2 regions of the Listeria farberi genome follow, and region 1 is predicted to be linked to the other one. Evidence: a T-box and tRNA genes for the amino acid it is inferred to sense, from the RefSeq annotation. Region 1 holds a T-box; the other holds one or more tRNA genes.
What was found. A T-box is a leader RNA that pairs with one kind of tRNA and senses whether it is charged. The one in region 1 lies ahead of HCB38_RS06645 (valine--tRNA ligase), so its partner is inferred to be a tRNA-Val.
Positions count from the first base shown of each region.

Region 2: it has a tRNA-Val gene. The T-box ahead of HCB38_RS06645 (valine--tRNA ligase) is inferred to sense a tRNA for this amino acid. The anticodon was not compared.

Region 1 covers NZ_JAARZL010000001.1:1,329,429-1,341,545, forward strand. Annotated here, with positions in the region: gene HCB38_RS06640 (bifunctional folylpolyglutamate synthase/dihydrofolate synthase) at 1-1,169, opposite strand, end outside; gene HCB38_RS06645 (valine--tRNA ligase) at 1,232-3,880, opposite strand; T-box leader at 3,928-4,154, opposite strand; gene hemL (glutamate-1-semialdehyde 2,1-aminomutase) at 4,202-5,491, opposite strand; gene hemB (porphobilinogen synthase) at 5,504-6,478, opposite strand; gene HCB38_RS06660 (uroporphyrinogen-III synthase) at 6,475-7,197, opposite strand; gene hemC (hydroxymethylbilane synthase) at 7,194-8,123, opposite strand; gene hemA (glutamyl-tRNA reductase) at 8,127-9,434, opposite strand; gene yihA (ribosome biogenesis GTP-binding protein YihA/YsxC) at 9,562-10,146, opposite strand; gene thrS (threonine--tRNA ligase) at 10,252-12,117, opposite strand, start outside.
Region 2 covers NZ_JAARZL010000003.1:90,284-102,400, forward strand. Annotated here, with positions in the region: gene HCB38_RS09800 (zinc-dependent alcohol dehydrogenase) at 1-879, opposite strand, end outside; gene HCB38_RS09805 (carbohydrate ABC transporter permease) at 898-1,749, opposite strand; gene HCB38_RS09810 (carbohydrate ABC transporter permease) at 1,736-2,617, opposite strand; gene HCB38_RS09815 (ABC transporter substrate-binding protein) at 2,695-3,987, opposite strand; gene HCB38_RS09820 (sugar phosphorylase) at 3,984-5,684, opposite strand; gene HCB38_RS09825 (LacI family DNA-binding transcriptional regulator) at 5,907-6,932, shown strand; tRNA gene HCB38_RS09830 (tRNA-Val) at 6,954-7,026, shown strand; gene HCB38_RS09835 (DUF3857 domain-containing protein) at 7,075-9,069, opposite strand; gene HCB38_RS09840 (GNAT family N-acetyltransferase) at 9,205-9,744, opposite strand; gene HCB38_RS09845 (MFS transporter) at 9,899-11,311, shown strand; gene rhaM (L-rhamnose mutarotase) at 11,351-11,665, opposite strand; gene rhaD (rhamnulose-1-phosphate aldolase) at 11,678-12,117, opposite strand, start outside.

The DNA.
Region 1 (12,117 bases):
GGATTAGTAGAAATACCTTCTATAAGTCCCATTTGTATGACTTCGTTAGCACTCATTGCTCGTGGATAATCAAAAGTTGTCAATAAAATTTCAGTATCAGGAATTGTCTTTAAAAGAGCTATCATTTCTTGATATTTTTTATCTCCGAGTATGCTGATTATTATTTTTTTATGCCCAGGGTATGTTTTGATTGAATCGGCAAAAGTTTTTACACCTTCAGGATTATGTGCTCCGTCCAGCATAATAAATGGCTTCACATCAATCAATTCCATTCTTCCGGGCCAAAAAGCTTCTTTTAATCCCTGTTTAATTGCTGATTGATTAATTTCATAGGATGAAAATGTGTTGAGATATAGTAGTACTTTTATTGCAACTGCTGCATTATTTAACTGATGTATTCCTAATAAGCCAATAGTTATGTTCGTTATTTCGTCTCCATGTGATGTTCTGAATATGATTTCATCGTCTCTATTTTGCATGAAGAAATCTTTGTTTAACCATGCGACATTGGAATTGTTTTTAACAGCATTATTTATTATTACTTCTTGTGCTTCTTTTTGAACTACTCCAGAAATAACAGGTATGCCTGGTTTTATAATCCCTGCTTTTTCGCCAGCTATTTGTTCTATGCTATTTCCTAAAAACTCCATATGATCCATCCCAATGGTTGTAATTACAGAGATTAAAGGCGTTAAAACATTTGTGGAGTCTAGTCTTCCACCAAGCCCAACTTCAATGATACCAATATCGATTGGCTCATACTCTGCAAAACATAAGAACATCATTGCTGTAATAATTTCAAATTCAGATGGCGGACCGTATACAGTTTTTTCAAGTTCTTCCGCTATAGGTTTTATTCTATTTGCTAAATCTAAAATCATTTGATCACTAACAGGAATACCGTTTACACTAATTCGTTCATTAAAAGTTTCAATATAAGGAGAAGTAAACGTTCCTGTTTTATATCCCGCTTCTTCTAAGCTACTTCTAATAAATGTAAGAGTAGAACCTTTCCCATTAGTACCAGCTATATGTACCCACTTATTAGCCTTTTCCGGATGGTTAAGCTTTTCCATTATATATTCCATTCGAGCTAATCCGGGTTTTATTCCTAAACGAAGTGTTCCATGAATCCAATCCAAAGCTTCCTGATACGTTTTGAATGCCATTATTTTACCACCTTAAAAAATGACCTTACCACACGATTTTATGATAAGGTCAAATCATTTTATTAAACTTCTTTCAACGTTTCAATCCTTTCAAGAACTGAAGCTTTTTTCTCTAGATAATCTTTTTCTTTTAAACGTTCCTCTGCTACAACATTTTCAGGAGCTTTACTAATGAAACGTTCGTTATTTAATTTGCCTTGAACTCTAGCTACTTCTTTATTCCATTTTTCCAGTTCTTTTTCAAGGCGAGCGATTTCTATGTCTAAATCAATTAATGCCTCTAATGGAATAAATATCTCAGCACCAGATACAACAGCTGTCATTGCTGTCTTAGAAGGCTCGATATCAAATGCAATAGTAACATTTTCTGGATTACAAAAACGTTCTATATAAGAAATGTTTTGTTCTAAAATCTCTTTATAAGTTTCATCTTTCGGCTTTATTTCAAGCACGATTGGTTTACTAAGAGGCGTATTCACTTCTGCACGGATATTTCGTACAGCGCGAATTACTTCAACCAATGTCCGCATTGCAGTAGATGCTTTTGAGTCCATTTGTTTCTCATCAACTTCAGGCCACTTGGAAATCGTGATAGATTCACCTTCATGAGGCAAGTTTTGCCAAATTTCTTCTGTTACAAATGGCATGAAAGGATGTAGCAAGCGCATCGTGGTATTTAAAGTATATGCAAGCACTGATCTTGTAGTTTGTTTAGCAACTTCATCTTCCCCGTATAATGGAATTTTAGCAATTTCAATATACCAATCACAGAAATCATCCCAAATAAAGTTATACAAAGTTCGGCCAACTTCACCAAATTCATATTTTTCACCTAGAGAAGTAACTGCTTGAATGGTTTCATTTAGTCTTGTTAAAATCCACTTATCACTAACTTCAGTCACGTTAGATAAGTCGATTTCATCATATTTCATACCATCAAGATTCATTAATACAAATCGTGATGCATTCCAAATTTTATTAATGAAATTCCAAGTAGACTCTACTTTTTCAAAACTAAATTTCAAATCTTGACCAGGTGAGGAACCAGTGGCAAGTGTGTAGCGTAATGAATCGGCTCCATACTTATCAATAACTTCAATTGGATCTACCCCATTGCCAAGTGATTTAGACATCTTGCGCCCTTCTGAATCACGTACCAAACCATGAATTAAAGTATCTTTAAAAGGTCTTTCTCCTGTAAATTCAACAGATTGGAAAATCATTCTTGATACCCAAAAAAAGATGATGTCGTAACCAGTTACTAAAGTATTAGTTGGGAAGAAATGTTTGTAATCAGGGTTTTCAGTGTCAGGCCAGCCCATAGTAGAAAATGGCCATAAAGCAGAACTAAACCAAGTATCGAGAACATCTTCATCTTGCTCCCATTGATCTAGGTTTTCAGGCTCTTTCTCACCAACGTAGATTTCACCAGTTTCTTTGTGATACCAAGCAGGGATTCTATGCCCCCACCATAATTGGCGAGAAATACACCAATCGTGGATATTATCCATCCAAGTTTCATATGTTTTTTCAAATCTAGCAGGTACAAAATTTACTTTGTCTTCTGTTTTTTGAAGTGCTAATGCTTCAGCTGCAAGTGGTTCCATTTTAACGAACCATTGCAATGAAAGGTAAGGTTCTACTACAGCACCTGTTCTTTCAGAATGTCCTACTGAATGAAGATGAGGTTCTTGTTTTATAAATAAGCCTAAATCTTTAAAGTCTTGAATAATAGCTTTTCTTGCAACAAAACGATCTAAACCATTATATTTACCAGCATTTTCATTCATTGTTCCATCTTCATGCATTACAATTATCCTTGGTAAATCATGACGATTACCCACTTCAAAGTCGTTTGGATCATGCGCAGGTGTGATTTTCACAGCTCCTGAACCAAATTCTCTTTCTACGTATTCATCTGCAACAATAGGAATTTCTCTGTTTAAAATAGGCAACATAATTGTTTTACCGATTAAGTGTTGGTATCTTTCATCTTTTGGATGTACAGCAACTGCAGTATCTCCAGGAATTGTTTCTGGTCTGGTTGTTGCAACTTCTAAGTATCCTGATCCATCCGTAAGTGGATATTTTAGATGATAAAAACTTCCTTCTATATCTTTATGAATAACTTCAATATCTGATAAAGCTGTTTTTGCTTCTGGATCCCAGTTTATAATATACTGTCCACGGTAAATAAGCCCTTTATTGTATAGCGTAACAAATACTTTTTTTACTGCATCAGATAAGCCGGCATCTAAAGTAAAACGTTCTCTGGAATAATCTAAACCTAGACCTAATTTTTCCCACTGTTCTCGGATAAAATCAGCATATTCTTCTTTCCATTCCCATGTTTTATCAACAAATTTTTCTCGCCCTAAATCATAACGAGAAATATTTTCTTCTTTTAATTTAGCTTCTACTTTTGCTTGTGTAGCTATACCAGCATGGTCCATTCCTGGTAAATAAAGTGTATCAAAGCCTTGCATTCTTTTCATACGAGTAATTATATCTTGTAATGTTGTATCCCAAGCATGCCCCAGATGAAGTTTTCCAGTCACATTTGGTGGTGGGATTACAATGCTATAAGGCTTTTTATCAGTATTACCTTCTGCTTTAAAAAACTCTTTTTCTAACCACCATTTATATTTCCCGGCCTCTACATTACTAGGCTCGTATTTGGTAGGCATATTTATTTCGTTTTGTTCTGTCATAACGATTCCTCCTTTTTAAGCAAAATAAAAAACTCTTCTCATCCTAATAAAAGGACGAAAAGAGTATTATTCGCGGTACCACCTTTTTACCTACAACAAGAAATGTAGGCACTTCATTGTGTTAACGATAGACGAGATCTACCGGTTATTCCCTACTATTATTTCAGGAAAACTGCTCCAAGGCTACCTTCAGACATTATTTTTAAAAGCTTGCACCAACCGCTTTCTCTCTTAGAAAAATAAATGACCTACTTTTCCTCTTCATTGCATTTAGTTCTATATACTAAAAATAATTTTAACAAATGTTTGTAGATTCGTCAATTAGCCGCGAAGCATTTTACAGGTAACGTCAAAAGCTTCTAAAGTCGCATCAATTTCTTTTTCAGTATGCATTGTAGAAATAAAAACGCCTTCAAACTGAGATGGTGGTAGAAAAATACCTTGCGCTAACATTTCGCGGTAGTAGTTTCTGAAAAATTCTAAATCACTTGTTTTAGCCGTATCAAAGTTAGTGACTTTTTGATCAGTGAAGAAAAAGCCGAACATTGAGCCTGCTTTGTTTATGGATAGTGGTACTTCATGTCTAACCGAAATTTCGGTCAAGCCTTCTTCCATTCGCTTAATAAGGGAACGGAACACATCATAATGTTGTGGTGTTAATTGTCGAACCGTCTCAAATCCAGCATTCATTGCTAACGGATTACCGGATAAAGTCCCAGCTTGATAAATAGAACCAGCAGGCGCAATTTGTTCCATGATTTCTTTTTTACCACCATAAGCACCAACAGGTAGTCCACCGCCAATTACTTTTCCTAAGCAAGTAATATCAGGGGTTACAACATAGTACCCTTGGGCAGAATAATAGTCCACGCGGAATCCTGTCATAACCTCATCAAAAATCAGTAGCGCGCCGTACTGGGTTGTCAGTTCTCGTAAACCCTCTAAGAAACCATCAATTGGAGGGACAACACCCATGTTTCCAGCGACTGGCTCTACGATAACAGCTGCTATTTCTTCACCAAATTTTTCAAAAGCTAGTTTGGCGCCTTCTACATCATTGTATGGAACAGTAATTGTATCAGCAGCAAGACCTTTTGTAACTCCAGGTGAGTCAGGTAACCCCAACGTCGCTACGCCAGAGCCGGCTTTGATTAATAAAGAATCTCCATGACCATGGTAGCTGCCTTCAAATTTCAAGATTTTTTCTCTTTTGGTATATCCACGAGCCAAACGAATAGCGCTCATTGTTGCTTCTGTTCCCGACGAAACCATACGCACTATTTCTATTGATGGAACACGCTCAATTACAAGTTTTGCTAGTTCTGTCTCAATTTCAGTTGGTGTACCAAAGCTAGTTCCTTTCATAGCTGCATCTGTAATCGCATTAACAACAGAAGGATTCGCATGTCCTAAAATAAGTGGCCCCCATGATAAAACGTAATCAATATATTTGTTTCCATCGACGTCAGTGATATAGGCGCCATCCCCATGGTCCATAAAAACTGGTGAAGCATCGACTGAATTAAAGGCGCGTACTGGACTGTTTACGCCACCAGGTAAAACTTTTTTTGCTTCTTTAAATGCTTTTTCAGATTTTATATAGTTTTGCAAAATTCCCGCCTCCTATTTGTTTAAGTATGTTGCTACATCTTTTGCAAAGTAAGTAATAATTAATGTCGCTCCAGCTCGTTTCATACTTGTCAGCATTTCTAAAACAATTCGCTCTTCATCAATCCAACCATTTTGAGCTGCTGCTTTTACCATTGCATATTCACCACTAACGTTATAGGCTACAATAGGTAAATTTGTTTGATTCTTTACATCTCGCATTATATCAAGGTACGAAAGAGATGGCTTGACTATTAGAAAGTCTGCTCCTTCTTGCTCATCCGATTGCGCCTCCCGTAGAGCTTCTTCGCGATTCGCTGGATCCATTTGATAGGATTTTCTATCTCCAAATTGCGGTGCACTCCCAGCAGCATCGCGGAAAGGCCCATAAAATGCAGAAGCGTATTTTACTGCGTAAGACATAATTGGTATATCGTAGAATCCAGCGTCATCAAGACCTTCTCTGATTACTTGAACAAACCCATCCATCATGTTTGAAGGTGCAATGATGTCCGCACCCGCAGAGGCTTGACTGACAGCTGTTTGTTTCAGTAATTCTAGTGATTCATCGTTTAGAATTTGACCATTTTCAATTACACCACAATGTCCATGATCTGTAAATTCGCATAAACATGTATCTGCTACCACTATTATTTCAGGAAATTTATTTTTTATTAGCCTTGTTGCTTTTTGGATAATGCCATGGTCATGATAAGCTTGTGTACCAACAGCATCTTTTTCAGCAGGTATACCAAATAAAATAACAGCTTTAATTCCAAGGCTCGCAACAGTGTTCATTTCCGCTTCTAATTCATGTAAAGGAAATTGAAAAACGCCTGGCATGGAAACTACTTCTGTTTTTGGTTCTGTACCATCTTTGACAAAAATCGGATAGATTAAATCATTTGTATGTAAAACTGTTTCCCTCACTAAATCACGCATTGTTTTTGTTTTTCTTAAACGACGATGTCTATCAAATTGATTGTTCATTTAAATTCCTCCTGTATTATCAAATCAGCTAAGTGCTTCATGGTGAAGGTTTTTGGTTGGTATGTAACTTCCCAACCATCTGCTAAAATTGCCTCGGTAGTTATATTACCGATTGATGCGATGCGCCAGTTTTCATTTTTAATAGAAAATTGTTTCGCGATCGTATAAAAGTTTTTCCAAGCAGAAGGGCTAGCGAAAATAATTATTCGTTTTTCATCTAGTTTCAATTGTTCGATTAATATTGTTTGAGAATTTTCTGGGAAGCTTGTTTCATATAGTTCAATCGGAAAAACTAGGTGTCCATTTTGTATCAGTGTATCTTCTATTATCGTTCTACTTAAGTTGCTTTGTGGAAGTAAAATACTTGTTTGGCTAGTATTTTCACCTAACCACTCGGACAAAAATACTTCTGATTGGTAAACGGACGGAACAAAATTAGGCTTATATCCATATTCTGCTAACTTTTCTTTTGTTTTCTCGCCAATAACTGCTATTTTGTAATTCAATTTACTAAATTGTTCATTGAAAAAATATTCTACTGCATTTGCACTCGTTAAAAAAAGCCAATTTGCCGTTTGTTGCTCTAGGCTCAGATTGATTTTTTTAGGATGCGTTTCAATTAGTGGAATTGATTCAACGTCGAAACCATTTTGCGAAAAATAATTTTGCCATAGTTTTTTTTTGCTCGCTTCTCTTGTTAAAACAATTTTTTTAATCATATGTTTCTCAGTTCTTTGATAATGGTGTCTGCACCTTCACTTAGCAATTCTTCAGCTACTTGATTGCCAATTTCAGCTGGGCTCACACCAGTTCGTTCAGATTCAAGAATAATTGAACCGTCTGCGTTACCAACCAAACCTTTAAAGTGAACTGAATCGTCCGTTTTTGTCGCAAATCCAGCAATTGGGATTTCGCAGCCGCCATTTAGTTTTTTCAAGAAAACGCGCTCTGCTTCTACACAGATTCCCGTTTCTTCATGGTGAATAGAAGCTAACATATCGCAAATTTGAAGATCAGTTTCTCTACATTCGATAGCAAGAGCCCCTTGCCCTACAGCAGGTAAACATAATTCAGGAGATATATCTTCTAGTTTTAAACTCGTATTTTCAAGCCAGCCCATTCGTGCAAGTCCAGCTTTTGCTAAAATGATTGCATCAAAGTTTTCAGCATGTAATTTTTGAAGCCGAGTATCAATATTGCCGCGAATTGGCTTAATGACAAAATCAGGACGATGTTTTAAGAGTTGTGCCGCGCGACGTAGACTACTTGTGCCTATTACTGCGCCTTTTGGTAATTCACCTAGTGTGCTTACCTCATTAAAAACAAAACAATCTAATGGGGATTCACGTTTTGGAATTGCTCCAATGACTAGTCCGTCTTTCAACCTTGAAGGCACATCTTTCATACTATGTACCGCGAAATCTATTACTTCATCGCTCAAAGCTTGCTCAACTTCAGAAACAAATAGACCTTTTCCACCTACTTTACTCAAAGTAACATCTAAAATACGGTCGCCTTTTGTAACAATTTCTTTTATTTCAAAATCGATTTCAGGATAGTTTTTTTTGAGTTTGTTAATTACCCAGTTAGACTGTGTTAAAGCTAATTTACTACGTCGCGAACCAACAATTATTTTCCGTTTCATCCGTTAACTCCTCGTTTCGGCTTGTTCTTTTTCTATTACATTGACATCTGTTTCTGTTAAACCAAATATACGTTTAAAATGTTCAATACTTGTATCTGCATCTTCTTCCACAGACATTTCTTTTAATTCTGAGATAGGTCGTTTTAGCATTTGGTTAATGATGCTTTTCATATGTTTTCCGATTTGAATATATTCCCGTTCTGTTAACCCTGGAAGTTTATTTTCTAAGCTAGTCATAGTAACTTCTTGCATATCTAGCGCTTTTTCACGCAAAGCTCGAATGACAGGAACGACACCAAGTTGTTTTTCCCATTCAAAAAAGCCTCGAACTTCTGTATCAATCGAATCTTCAAGCCCTTGAACGATTCTTTGACGTTCTAAAGAGTTAGCACTTACCACTCCAGCTAAATCGTCAATATCATACAAATGGAAATTGGGAATATATGAACAATCATGTTCAACGTTTCTTGGTAAGCCGATGTCAATTACAAGCATAGAGCTCGCTTTTTGTTCCATCAATTCTTGCATAGCTAGTTGTTTAATAATCGGCTCTTCGGCACTTGTTGAGACGAGTACAATATCTGCTCCTAACAAATGGTCCGACATATTTTCATATGCACCAACTTTTGCTTGAAATTGATTCGCTAATATTTCTGCATTAGATTTTGTACGATTGATGATGGTAATATCTGCAATGCCACTTCCAGCAAGGTTTTGTAAAGCAAGTTCACTCATTTCCCCTGCTCCAATTAGGACGATTTTTTTGTTATCTAATGAGCCATATAGTTTTTTTGCAACTTCTACAGCTGCATAACTAACCGAAACGGCATTTTCGTTAATTTTCGTATGATGATGTACTTTTTTTGCAAAAGTAACTACTTCCCGGAAAAGTCTGTTTAAAAGTGTTCCTGTTGTGCCCGTTTGCTTGGCGATTTCGAATGCATGTTTTACTTGTCCGAGAATTTGCGTTTCGCCGAGTACAAGTGAATCGAGCCCCGCAGTTACTTTATATAAGTGATTAACAGCCAATACTTCTTCATGAAAAAACAAATAAGGCTCGATTTTATCCATATCCATTTGAAACCAATTGGCCATAAAGCGTTTTAAGTAATATCTGCCTGTATGTAATTGATCGACAACTGCCACAATTTCCGTTCGATTGCATGTCGATATAATAACATTTTCGAGGATGCTTTTTTCCTGCAGTAATGTTACTAAGGCCATTTCTTCTTCCGTTTCTTTAAAAACTAATTTTTCGCGGATGTCGATTGGTGCTGTATGATGATTCAGCCCCATGGTGAGAATAAACATTCGATAATCCTCCTAAAATTAAATTGAACTCTAATACATTCTACCACTTTTCGATGTGGACACCAAATAGTCCGTTTATGTATTTAGACGGAAAAAAGAGCTGGATTTTTCATTCCAACTCCTTCTATTATTCCATTCCTTCTTTGATAAACTGCCATGCTTCGTCTTTTCCCATCTTTGTTTCAGAAGAAAATAAGACAAATTTGTCGTCCGAATCAAAATCTAGTGTTTCGCGCACAATTTTAGCATTTTTTTGCCATTTGCTACGTGGGATTTTGTCGGCTTTTGTTGCTACGACGATAACCGGAATATCATAATACTTTAGAAATTCATACATCATTCGGTCATCTTCTGTAGGTTTATGGCGTAAATCAACAATTTGAATAACACCACGAAGTTGCTCGCGAGAAGTGATATACGTTTCTATCATAACACCCCATTTTTCTCGTTCGGTTTTCGACACTTTAGCAAAACCGTAGCCTGGTACATCAACAAAGAAAAGTGCTTCTTCAATTTTATAAAAATTTAGCGTTTGTGTTTTTCCTGGTTTTTGTGAAATTCTTGCCATACTTTTACGGCGAATCATCGTATTAATAAACGATGACTTTCCGACGTTAGATCGACCTGCAAGTGCATATTCTGGAAAATCTGTTTCAGGGTATTGTTCTGGTCGAACAGCGCTTATTACTAGTTCTACATTATTTACATCCATAATTGTCCATCCTGTTCTATTCATTATCTTTTACTAGTATAACGGAAAAAGAGGAAAAAAGCACCATGAAAAAATACTGCCCCATTTGAGACAGTATTTTTCAGATTAGTATTTACTTACTTCTGCTACTACTTGTGCAATGAAGGCGTCTAAGTCCATTGTTTCAGAATCCTTAGAGCCGTAGCGACGAACGTTTACAGAACCAGCTTCTACTTCTTGATCCCCGAGCACTAATGCGTACGGGATTTTTTTAGTTTGTGCTTCGCGAATTTTATATCCTAGTTTTTCGTTACGGTCATCTACTTCCGCTCGAAGTCCAGCACGTTGTAATTTATCTTGGACTCCTTTTGCATAATCCAAATGAGCGTCGGCATTAACTGGGATAAGTTCCATTTGTACTGGAGCTAACCAAGTTGGGAAAGCGCCTTTATATTCTTCAATTAGGTAAGCAACAAAGCGTTCCATTGTAGATACAACTCCGCGGTGAATAACTACTGGGCGATGTTTTTCACCATCTTCGCCGATGTAAGTTAAATCAAAGCGTTCTGGAAGTAAGAAGTCAAGTTGTACAGTGGAAAGTGTTTCTTCTTTGCCAATGGCAGTTTTTACTTGAACATCTAGTTTTGGACCGTAAAATGCAGCTTCTCCTTCTGCTTCAAAGTAATCCATCTCCATTTCGTCCATGGCGGATTTAAGCATGGCTTGGGCTTTTTCCCACATTGCATCATCGTCAAAATATTTTTCTGTATTTTTCGGATCACGGTAGCTTAAACGGAAGGAATAATCTGTAATATCAAAGTCTTTATACACTTCTAAAATCAGTTCCACAACGCGCTTGAATTCGTCTTTAATTTGATCTGGGCGAACAAAAACATGTGCATCGTTTAGAGTCATGCCACGAACACGTTGTAATCCTGAAAGTGCCCCGCTCATTTCATAACGGTGCATCATACCAAGCTCTGCTATACGGATTGGCAGTTCACGATAACTGTGGATATCATTTTTATAAATCATCATGTGGTGTGGACAGTTCATTGGACGTAAAACAAGTTCTTCATTATCCATTTTCATAGTTGGAAACATATCTTCATGGTAGTGATCCCAGTGCCCACTTGTTTTGTAAAGTTCCACGTTTGCCATAATTGGAGTATAAACGTGATTGTAACCTAGACGTTCTTCTTTATCCACGATATAACGCTCGATAACACGGCGAATAGTCGCACCTTTTGGTAACCAAAGCGGTAATCCTTGTCCAACTTCGATACTATTTGTAAATAAATCTAATTCTTTCCCTAATTTACGATGATCTCGCTCTTTTGCTTCTTTTTGCATTTGGATAAATTCTTTTAAGCCATTTTTATCGAAGAAAGCTGTACCGTAAATACGTTGCAGCATCTTGTTGTTGCTGTCTCCTCGCCAGTAAGCACCAGCTACACTTAATAGTTTAAATACTTGAATTTTACCAGTAGAAGGAACATGAACACCGCGACAAAGGTCGAAAAATTCACCTTGTGTATAAATTGTCACTGTTTCATCTTCTGGGATTGCCTCAATAAGTTCTAATTTATATTGATCACCAATTGCTTTAAAACGTTTAATTGCTTCTTCGCGAGAAACAACTTCGCGCTCAATTGGAACATTTTCACGCACGATTTTTTGCATTTCTTTTTCGATTTCAACTAAAGATTCATCACTAATAACAGCTTCTGTATCAATATCATAGTAGAAACCAGATTCAATCGCTGGACCAACTCCAAATTTCACATCTGGATAAAGTCGTTTTAGCGCTTGAGCCATTAGATGAGCTGTACTGTGGCGCAAAATACCAAGTGCATCTTCATGGTCTGGAGTAACGATTTCAATTGCGCCATCTTCATGGATTGGCGTTACTAAATCAAGTAATTCCCCGTTTAATTTACCTGCGAGTGCTTTCTTTTTTAGACCTGGGCTGATGGAAGCCGCGATGTCAGC
Region 2 (12,117 bases), on a different contig from region 1:
CGGATAATCCGGGTTTGGCTCACTAGCCGCACGTGAAAAGACGATTTTTGCATTGTTAAAATGTGCTTCTCGTCCAAGATTAAATCCTTCTGGGAAAGGTTTCGCGAATGCTACATAAGAAATCGTTCCACCATAAGCAATACCGCGAAGTGCTGCTTGAAGTGCCGCTGCGTTTCCGCTTGTTTCAATGATAGAATCAGCGCCAAGCTTACCAGTAAGGCGTTTCACTTCTAAGCCAACATCTGTCGTAATCGGATCAAACGTAGCATCTGCTCCATGTTTTTCAGCGATTTCACGACGATGACTAAGAGGATCGACCCCGATAACAACACTTGCGCCCGCTTTTTTCGCTAGTTGAATTGCAATTTGACCAATCGCGCCAAGTCCAACAACGACAACGTAATCCCCAGCACGAACATGTGCATCTCTCACGCCACTCATCGCAAATTGAGCCGGATCATAGCACACTGCATTTTTCCAATTAGCTCCTTTTGGCAATTTACGTAATTTATAATTATCGACAGCTTTCACAATAACGGTTTCCATAATCGGTCCATACGAACAAACCGTGTCCCCAAGCGCATATTCCGTCACTTTGCTCCCACATTCAACTACTTCACCAACGACCATGTTGCCTAGCTGAAACTCGCCAAACACAATGCCTCGCGCACTATTTGTTTCACGTGAAACAAATAAGTTCCATTCAGGCGAAAATTCTTCATCAATAAAAGGACTAATTCCTCTAAAATCAACCACTTCTGTACCATGTTTTGGCGAAGCGAACTCCACTTTAATTTTTACTTCATCTTCTAAAACTTCACGATCATGATATTCTACTAATTCCGCCACACGAGGGGCAGTCGCTACTAATTTTTTCATGTTAAATTACTTCCTTTCTTATCCTTTAACTCCACCATCAGTTAAGTTTCCTTTGATAAATCGTTCTGAAATTGCGTACATAATAACAACTGGTAGCGCCGTTACAAGCGATGCCGCCATCATTCTACCCCAAATATAATCTGGTGTACTAAATAGTGTGTTTAAGCCAATTGGTAACGTGAATTTCTCTGAGCTAGATAGGAAAATCGAAGCAAACAGATAATCATTCCAAGCTACCATGAAGCAATATACAAATACAGAAACAATACCTGAAATCGCAAGCGGAACGATAATCCGTAAAATAATCTGGAAGCGATTCAACCCATCCATCATTGCTGCTTCTTCAATATCAGAAGGGATTGTGTCAAAATAACTTTTTAGCATGAATACCGCGGTAGGTAGTGTTTGTACAACCATCGTGATAATTAAAGCTGTTTCTGTATCATACAATCCCAAACTCGAAATTATTTTGAACAATGGAACGATTAACAAGATTCCAGAGAACATGTAAACCGTATAAAAACTTGCATTAATCGTCATCCGCCCTTTAAAGCGTAATTTCGACAACGCATAAGCGCCTAAAATTCCCAAAACGACCGCAATTCCCGCCGCAAAAACCGAAACCACCAAGCTATTTTTAAAATACGTTAAAAACGGAAAAATATCTGGATTAAAAATATCAATATAATGCTGGAATGTAAAATCTTTCGGGAAAAATGTTGGATGCGTAGAAATGGCTTCTTTGCTGCTCTTAAATGAAGTCATTAACATAATCGCAAAAGGGAACAACGTGATACATAAAAATGCAACCATCGTCACATAAAACGCGATTTTCTTCGTTCTTTTTGACTTTTTACTACTTACCGCCATTCAAATCCACCCGCTTTCTTGCAAAAATAATCACAACAAAAATAATGACAAATAATATGACAGAAATCGCTGCTGCTTTTCCTAAATCATTGAATGCAAATGCTGTTTTATATAAATAAACTCCAAGGATATTTACTTTATTCGTGAGTAAGTATACATCGGTGAACATATAGAACATCCAAATCGCACGAAGCGTAATAACTGTTGCAAGTACCGGCATAATCGCTGGCAAAGTAACGATTTTGAATTTATCCCAAATGTTCGCTCCGTCCATATCAGCCGCCTCATAAAGCGACTTATCAACCGTTTGCAAAATCGCCAAAAACGAAATAAATGCATACGGGAAATAACGCCATATCGCAAAAAAGGTTACTAAAAAGAAACTAGAAACTGGATTATCAAACCATAACGGCGCTTCTTTGAACATATGAAGCACATCTACAGTCATAAAGTTTATCACACCATAACCATTATTAAACATATACTTCCATGCAAAAATAAGAGAAATAGATGGTGTTACATAAGACAAGATAATAAGCGACCTAGCCGTTCTTCTAAAGCGGAATTCGCGGTTAAAAAATATCGCCACAAGTAGTCCCATCCCGGTGCTTCCAACTACTACAAGTGCCGTATAAGCCACTGTAAGACCTAGTGATTTATAAAACTCTGGATCTTTTAAAATATCTATATAGTTTTGTAAACCAACAAAGACCGATTTAATGTTGGGGTTAAGCGGCATATCTAAAAAACTAATCTGGATATTTGAAATCATCGGATATAAAACAAGTGCTGCCAGTAAAACAAAACTTGGCGCAAGTAAAATCATAGCTAACTTAAAGTCGGATCTTTTATATACTTTTGTTTTCATAATGCCTCCTTAAATCAAAAAGCGACGTGCTAAACTGTTAAAAAAGACGGGGAGACTCAACTCTCCCCGCTATTTGATTATTTACCTTCTTCAGCTTTCTTCTGCGCTGCTTTTAAGTCCGCCGAAACATCACCGCCACCAACAGTTACGTTATTAACCATTTGTGCGATAATTCCTGAGCTAGTAATATCTCCCATTTTTGTAAGATTTTTACCGTCAACAAGCCCGAAAACTTGGATGTCATTGAATGATGCTGCAATTTCATTTGGAAGTTCACCAAATGATTTGATTACTTCATTTTCTTTATATGCTTTTTGTTCTACTACTTCTTTATTTACTGGTTGCGCACCACCTGGGGACATTAATACCCACGTTGCCATATTTTCTGGCTGCGATAAATATTCAACAAATTTCTTCGTTGCTTTCTTTTGCTCATCATCAAGCCCTGCTGAAATAGTTAAACCAGAAACTGTACCATAAACCGCTTTTTCTTTTTCTTCCGGAATTGCGAATCCAATGTTAGACGGATCGCCTTCTTCATAAACAGAAGGAAGAATATACGTAGAATACATTGCCATTGGAACAGTTCCATTCATAAATGCATCTTTAATTTCAGTTACATCATTTGAACCAGGCATTGTATATGCTGAAAGATCTTTATAATATTGAAGCGCTTGTTTCATTTCTGGTGTATCAATCGTTACATTACCTTTTGCATCTAAAACATTCGCTTTGTTAGAAAGTGCGAATTGAGAAAATGCTTGCTCACTCATTGTGCTTTCTGCTGTTGGAATAGCAATCCCATATTTTTTATCTGCTTTATTTGTGAATTTTTTCGCTACTTTTTCAATATCCGCCCAGTTTTTTGGTTCTTCAAAACCAGCATCGGCTAAAGCTTTTTTGTTATACCAAATACCTTGAACCCAACCGCTTAGTGGTGCAGCGATATAGCTTTTACCATCTTCAGAACGTACTAAGTTTGTTGCTCCTTCGTAGTAGTTATCCGCTCCAATAGAGTCAATAACTTCTTTCACTGCATCTTGATCAATTAACTCATCTTTATCCATTACTTTGGCAAAATCTTGGCTGACTTCCATGATTGCTGGCAATTTACCAGAACGAGCAAGTGTAACTACTTTTGTATTAAAAGCATCTTCTTCAACTGGAATTTGTTTAATCTTGATTGTTGGATTTTTTTTCTCAAAATCAGCAATTAATTTTTTAATAACATCTAAACGCTCTTTTTCAACGGATGAATGCATAAATTCCACTGTTACTTCCTTACTACTAGACCCTTTTCCCCCACATGCAGCTAGAACCGCACTTAGAACCAACACAACAACAAGTAATACAAGACTCTTTTTCTTCATTTTTGTTCCTCCCTGTAATTTTTGGTTTTTAGCCAGCAGAATTCATAGCCACTAAGCTTTATGGAATCGCTCCCAGTTACCGTGGAGCCCGTATAAAGATTTGTATAAACACCGCTGTCTAGTGAATACTTCACTTCTTTTTCTGATAAATTATGAATCAATATAATCGATTCCGCGCCAGATGATCGCTTAATAACAAACAATTCCGCCGTGGATTCTAAAACTTCCATCGGTATTTCTGGATGGAAAAGTGATTCCGCTTTTCGGGTGCTAATTAATTTTGTTAACGCATCATAAGTTTCTTTTCGTAAGGAGCCAGCTTTTTCTAACTCAACTGCAATTTCCTCCAAATCATATTTCTTTCTATTAATGGAGCGATTGTGGCCAGTTATTTCTACGCCTGAATAATCATTGCGGCTTCCTAAAATACTTTGAATGTAAACTGCTGGGACGCCTGGGATAGACATTAATACCGCATGAGCCACAAGGAATCTCGCCAGTCTTAAATCATCTGTGTCCGCCTGTTTACTTAATGCATCCATGTAAGTCACATTAATCTCATAAGGACTCTTAGAACCATCTGGATTTTGCTTATATGAAACGAGCGCGCCTTCTTCCTCCAAATCATTCACTAACGCCAAAATTTCTGCTTCTGGGATAATGCCACGTACTGGATTTAATCCAATTCCATCATGTGAGGCAAGGAAATTAAAGAATGTCCGCTTGCCTTCTGGTAACTCTAAATTCTTCGCCCAATTACTTAAAAACTCCGCATTGCCATGGTGTATCGCATGGAGCACAAGTGGCGGAAGTGGGAATTGATAAACCATATGCGCTTCTTTTTCACCATTTCCAAAATAACTGATATTATCAGCATGTGGCACATTAGTTTCCGTTATAATAATTGTCCCCGGTGCTGCAATGTCTACTAGGTCTCTAAATAATTTCACGATTTCATGCGTCTCTTCCAAGTGAATCGAGCTTGTTCCCGGCACCTTCCACATAAATCCAACCGCATCAAGTCGCACATATTCTGCTCCTTCTTCTAGATAGAACATTAAAACATCAATCATCTTATAAAGCACTTCCGGACAAGCAAAGTTCAAATCAATCTGATCCTCACTAAACGTCGTCCAAATATAACCCTCTTTACCAGAAGTAAATTGAAATGGCGTAAGCACTGGTGTCGCGCGTGGTCTTGTAACCGAACTAAGGTCAGCATCCGGATCCATCTCCACAAAGAAGTTCTGAAACTCTTCGTCACCCGCCAAATACCGCTTAAACCAATCACTTTTTGCAGACATATGATTACAAACAAAATCAAACATCAAGCGCGCCGATTGTTCCATTTCCTTAATATCTGTCCAATCACCAAGCTCCGGATTTACTGCCTTATAATCAATAACCGAAAACCCATCGTCCGATGAATAAGGATAGAAAGGTAGGAAATGCACTACTTCAAAAGTCGATTTTAAATAACGATCATACATTTTCTTAAATGTTGGTAACGTTTTTTTGGATTCCTCTTTAAACTGATCTCCATATGTAATTAAAACAATATCCTTCTCGTCCCATTTATCTTTTCGTACTAACTTTCTTTGTTTCGTTTGGTTTACCCGTTCTTCAATTCTCGTTGCTAAATTCTCAACCACATCTTCAGAATATAACCGCGAAAGTCGTTTTCTTAAATTCGTCATCATTTACCTCCTAACCGGGAGCGCTCCCACAAAAAGAATTATAGTATGGAAAGCGCTTTCTGTCAAACAGAATTTTAAATGAGTTTTCTAATGTGTTGATAGTATTGGGTTTTTATCTCTCCATTACATCTAGTTGGACATTTCGCGTAAAATTGAGTAATATAAACATGGATGATATTGACCGGAACCGATACCGGAAACAATAGAGAAAGGAAGATTACCTTGGCAGCTACCATTTATGACATAGCAAAACGCGCGGGAGTTTCAAAATCAACGGTATCTAGAGTACTTAACAATCAAGCTAATATTTCCAAAGAATCTAGGCAAAAAGTATTAGAAGCGATTGATGAACTCAACTACCAACCAAGCAAACTAGCTCGCGCACTTACTTCTTCTGGCTTTGATGCTATCATGGTTATCTCAAATCGCTCAACAACAACTACAGCAGGGAACCCATTTTTTTCCGAAATAATTCAATCCATATCCACTCAAGCTGAGTTGGAAAATTTTGACCTCATTCTTCAGACTGCCAAAAACAGTGAAGACGAACTCAAAAAATGTCTCTCGAAAATCCAAGAAAAAATGATTAAAGGCATAATTATGTTAAGTTCCCCAGCTGATGAAGATTTTTTTCATCAATTAGATCCTTATAATATACCTATTGTTGTTACTGGAAAAGTAGAAGGCCATTACAAAAATATTTATTCTGTTGATACAGATAATTTTGGTGATAGTTATGCTCTAACTAAACATTTAATCACACAAGGTCATAAAAAAATTGCTTGTATTCACGCACCACTTGATTATCATGTTTCGATTGATCGGCTCGCTGGATTTCGAAGTTGTCTATTTGATCACAAATTAGATCTTCGTAACGACTGGATTATTGATAGCGGCTATAACATTGAAGACAGCTACAAAGCCGCACTACGCCTAATGGAAGGTTCGGATAAACCAACCGCCGTTTTCGCAACTGATGATTTAAAAGTCCTTAGTATCTATAAAATGGCCGCGGACAAAAATTTGCAAATTCCTGCAGATTTTTCCGTTATCGGCTATAATGATAAAGTAGCATCGTCTTTCCTATCACCACCGCTTACTTCTATTGACATTCCTATTAACAAATTAGGAAAAAAAGCGACTAACTTATTATTCCGCTTAATCCACCAAGATAAAAATGTCCCAAAAACAACCATTATCCAAACCGAAATGATTGAACGTGAATCCATTCAGAAAATAAACTCCTAAGCTTATTTTCTGAATTTACTTGGTCCTGTAGCTCAGTTGGGAGAGTATCACCTTGACATGGTGGGGGTCGCTGGTTCGAGACCAGTCGGGACCATTTAACAAAAAAAGCATTCCTTTGACGAAAAGGAATGCTTTTTTGATTTTATTTAAATAACTTACCTAACTTCTTAAACAACCCATCCTCAATGATATCAATACCGATACCCCAGTTACTTTTGAGGATTTCTTTATTAGCTTTAATATATTCTTCCAAGTCTTTACCTTTAATAGCAAGGTTATGATATGGACGATACTCTAAATAACAAGATGCACCATTTTTGTGGATTTTCTTCGTCATACGATGTTTCAAATACTTAGATTTAATGTCACATTCTTGACATGTGTAGCTCTCTTGTTGGTCAATTGACTTATCTGTCGTCAAATGTATCTCTGTTTTAATTTTATTCCGATCAATCCAATACGGGAAATCTTTATGGAAATGTTTTTCAGCAGTATCATCGATAAAGTTGCCATAGTTCCAGTAGTGTAAATAACGTTTTTTCTTTTCAACTTCATATGGATCCGTAATAGTCGCTTTATACACTATAGAAAGTTCATTTAAATCCTTATTATCTTCAACTATTTGAACAGAAGTATTACTAAAATGCTGTTCAATTTCATTTTCTTCAAAGTTTTTATACAGCGTCATACACTTATATGTTGTAAAATTGTAACGGCTGATAATCTCTTTATTAGACTCATTTTTAAACATATCACGCGATCCGTTCGCCATTCCTCCACGTAACTTTCTTTCAAAGACAACCTCAGCCACATTCCCTTTCACATCACAACGGAAAATTTCTTCCACAGCTGGCTCTTCATCTTCAAATGGTTCTTGTTTTTGTAATTCCGTACCAGCTTTAATTTCCAAATAATACATAAAACTATTTTTTTGACGATTAGCTAAAAATCCTTGGTCATTACTCATCGTCGCATCAACAAAGTAAACTTGACCTTCATGTGTTATTTTTAAAATCGCATGGTTAAAGTTGAATGGTGATGGCGTATAAACTGACAAGAATACATCACTATCATAGTTAACTAGAATAAGCTCCGAGTTCACGCCTAAATAGTCTAAAATCACTTTCAAAAGAACTGTTTTCGCTTTGCAGTCCCCTTGTTTTGTATTATAAGTTACTTCAGCAGCTTGCGGCTCGTGCCCATCCATCTCTGCTTCATTGTACAAATAGTACACTTCTTTTTGAACAAAATCGATGGCATGCTTGATTTTATGGTCTAAAGACGGAAGCGCATCTAACTCAGTCACTAAATCAGCCGCAAAATCAGCAAGATTTACTTGATAGAATTTTTGATAAATGTCACTGATTGTTTTGGTGATTTCCGGATACGTCTGCTCTGTAACAAAATCAATGAAAGGTACAATCTCAAGCTCTTTCGGGTCTTCTCCAATATAATTTTCTTTTTCAATTGTATAAGATTCATTATGCGGAACCATCACTTTATCTTTTTCTAAAATAGTGCCCGCTTCATCTCGGAAATAATGGAAATTCGCTTCTAATTTTTTCTCCGTTTCATTTTTCAATTCAAAACGGTATTTCCCGTATGCCCAGTAGGAATTTGGTGCCGAATAAATCCAGCGGAAAAAGTCATTTCGAATGCTGCTTTCTTCATATTTACGCTCGATTGTTGTCTCCATAATAAAAATATCGTTTAAATGTAAGTCGCGAATAAGCACCGTTACTTTTTTCTCATCATTAAAACTTGCTTGATTTTCATCACGCACATAGTCCAGTACTTTTACATTAATGTCATCCAACTTATCAATTACTTTACCCTCACGAACCACAGATAAAGTGTGAATATTTAATACTTCTTCTTCTGATAAAACAAAGCTTGTTTTAGCGGTCGAATTGAGCATATTTGGTTCATTTAATGTATATGCCATCGAAGTATAACTCGTACGCGAATTTGGTTTAGCCGTTTCTACAATATTACACCAGAAACAGTAATCACGTTCTTGCGCAATTTGTGCATCATAAAAAGTTTTATCTTGTGTCTTTAACCAAGAATCAATGTTTTCTTGTTTTGTTTCTGGAGAACTTAACTCTGGTTTGATAAAGTAATATTCTTTTGTCATTGTGTAATCTCCTTAACTATTTTAGATAACTTCATTCTAGCAATAACTAAATAGAACAAACAAGAGCAAATCTTTTGGATATAACAATTTTTGGTTTATCTACACTATTTAGTAAAAAATTCGACACATTTACTGCTAATTTCCATTTATCCATGAAAACAATTGCACATCTTGGTATACCTCACCAATTTTTTCATAATCTCGCAGTAAACCTTCCTTCGAAAAACCAAGCTTTTCTAACAATACTATAGAAGCTGTATTTCTTGGGTCTACTTTTGCTTCAATACGATGTAATTCAAAAGATTCTTTTCCCCATTCCATCAACGCTTTCACTGCTTCCGTCGCATAACCTCTTTTCCAAAAACGTGTCCCTAAATCATAGGCAATTTCTGCCCGATGGTTTTCATGATCAATGTAATTAAAGCCACATGTACCAATAATTTCCCCTGTTGCTTGCAAAATAATCACACAGCGAAGTGCTTTTCCTTCAATTTCTAATTGTCTCAGCATTCGAATCATTTCTTCTACAGGCTGCAAACTTTGAAAAGGTTCAATGTTCATATATCTAGTAACCGAATCATCCGACCAATAACCGAACAAAATTTCTGTATCAGCCAATGTCATTTCGCTTAAAAAAAGTCGTTCTGTTTTTATCATTTGCTTCCGATTTTCCATATGTTAACCCCCGCCTTTTTAATAAAAAAAGCTTATCAAATCTCCCTCTCAAAGTAAAATGTTTCACGTGAAACATATGCTCTTTCTTTATCATCAGAGTTATTAGGTTTATAATGAAAAATATCTCAAAAAGCTTCAAAAAGGAGAATGATTCATGGAACAGACGGATAAACGTAAAACTTTAGCACTTATTTCAATTATGCTTGGAGCTTTTATTTCATTATTAGATACAACCATTGTCAACGTTGCCCTACCCGATATTACGACTGCTCTACATGCTACAAGTGAAACAATTGAATGGGTTATTTCAGGTTATGCACTCGCTTTTGGCCTCGTTCTTATTTTAGCTGGTCGGCTTGGCGATAAATTTGGGCGAAAAAATATCTACATTATCGGGATTACGCTCTTTCTAATTATGAGTGTGACTGCAGGTTTCGCTAGTTCGGAAAATAGTCTCATTATTTCCCGGGTAATACAAGGACTTGCTGCCGGGTTATTTTTCCCACAAATCAATGCCACAATTATGGATATGTATTCTGGAAAAAGTCTTGGGAAAATTTTCGGAATTCTTGGCTCTGTTATTGGTGTAGGAACTGCTATCGGACCTCTTACAGGAGGACTTTTAATTGAACTTTTTGGAGCTACAAACGGTTGGCGCGCAGTTTTCTTCGTTAACGTACCTTTTGTGTTAGTAACACTTGTCTTAGCAATGCTTTATCTCCCTAAAAGAACTGTCTCCACGAAAAAAATCAGCTTCGATTTGCCTGGAGTTGGGCTACTGACAATCGCACTTTTACTATTACTTTTCCCACTTATTTCCAATGGTGCAAATGATTTTAAACCAATCGACTATCTTTTAATGGCGCTTTCTATCCCACTCTTCATCATTCTTTACAAATGGAGTGTTTATCAAGAAAAGAAAGGCAACCAACCATTAATTGCGCCAAACTTACTTAAAAACAATCAATTTGTCTCAGGAATGCTCTTATCTCTCGTATACTTTGCTGCATTTACTAGTATTTTCTTCGTTCTATCACTAACTTGGCAAACTGGTTTCAATCGTTCAGCTATTTTATCTGGACTTGCAATTAGTCCCTTTGCATTAGGTAGCGTACTGGCAGCGTCCAATAGTTACCGATTTATCCCGCTACTAGGAAGAAAACTGTTAATGCTAGGGGTCTCGCTTGTTATTGTCGGTCTTGGCACCGTCTCTATAGTTTTTCATCTCAATGACGGCGCTTTTTCTGCTTGGCTCTTATTCCTACCACTTTTCATTTCTGGGCTTGGTAGTGGTTTGACTATTGCACCATTGAATAGTTTTACCCTTTCCACAGTGACCGGTGTAGATCGCGGCGGAGCTAGTGGTATGTTTAATACAGCACAGCGAATTGGTTCATCCTTTGGGATTGCTGTGGTCGGTTCGGTCTTTTTCCGCACATTAGGAAATACAACAGCCACCTCAAAAGCAAGCGCCTTTTCAGACAGTTTGCAAATGAGTATGTACGTTAATATTTTTCTACTCATAGTTTGTTTCCTACTCATATTCCGCTTACCAAAAAATATCTAAAAAGAGACATGACTTTGCATTAAAGTCATGTCTCTTTTCTTATGCTAAATAGAAAACTTCTTTTAAATCTACCGCGACCGGGCTATGATTAGGATTTGATTTCATGATTGGAGCCATATATTCCCACCACTTTTGACAAATTTCCGTTTCTGCTATTTTGTCATAAACAGCTTTATTCTCAACTTCCACATAAGCAAATAACGTGTCCGTTTTTTCTTCTAAAAATATCGAATAGTTAGATGCTCCATGTGCTTTTAAGGCCTCTTTCATTTCTGGCCAAAGTTCATCATGTCTTTTTTTATATTCTTCTTGATTACCAGGATATAAATACATAATAGATGCCACTCGTTCCATTATTCTTACCTCCTAATTATTTAAATAACCGGCTTTTGCTTCAACGCCAAATCTTTCACCTAGTGCTTTCAATTGTTCATCTGTAATCGCTTGTTTAATACCGCCTTGTGACATCACAATAGTATAAACTTCTGCTGCTTTCTCGGCGGTTTCAATTAATCCAAATGTTTCATCCATTGATTGCCCCGCACCATAAATCCCGTGATGTGGCCAAACAATTAAACGATTTTCCTTCATTTTTTCAGATGTAGCTTCTCCAATTTCATTCGTACCAGGAACCAGCCAAGGAATAATCCCAACACCTTCTGGAAAAACGACTAAACATTCCGTACACATTTGCCACAAAGTTCTTGTAAATGCTCGTTCCGTTAGCTCGTGTGTAAATGTCATCGCGAGCAAATGCGTAGCGTGACAATGCATAATAACACGGTTTTCCGGATCAACAGAAAGTC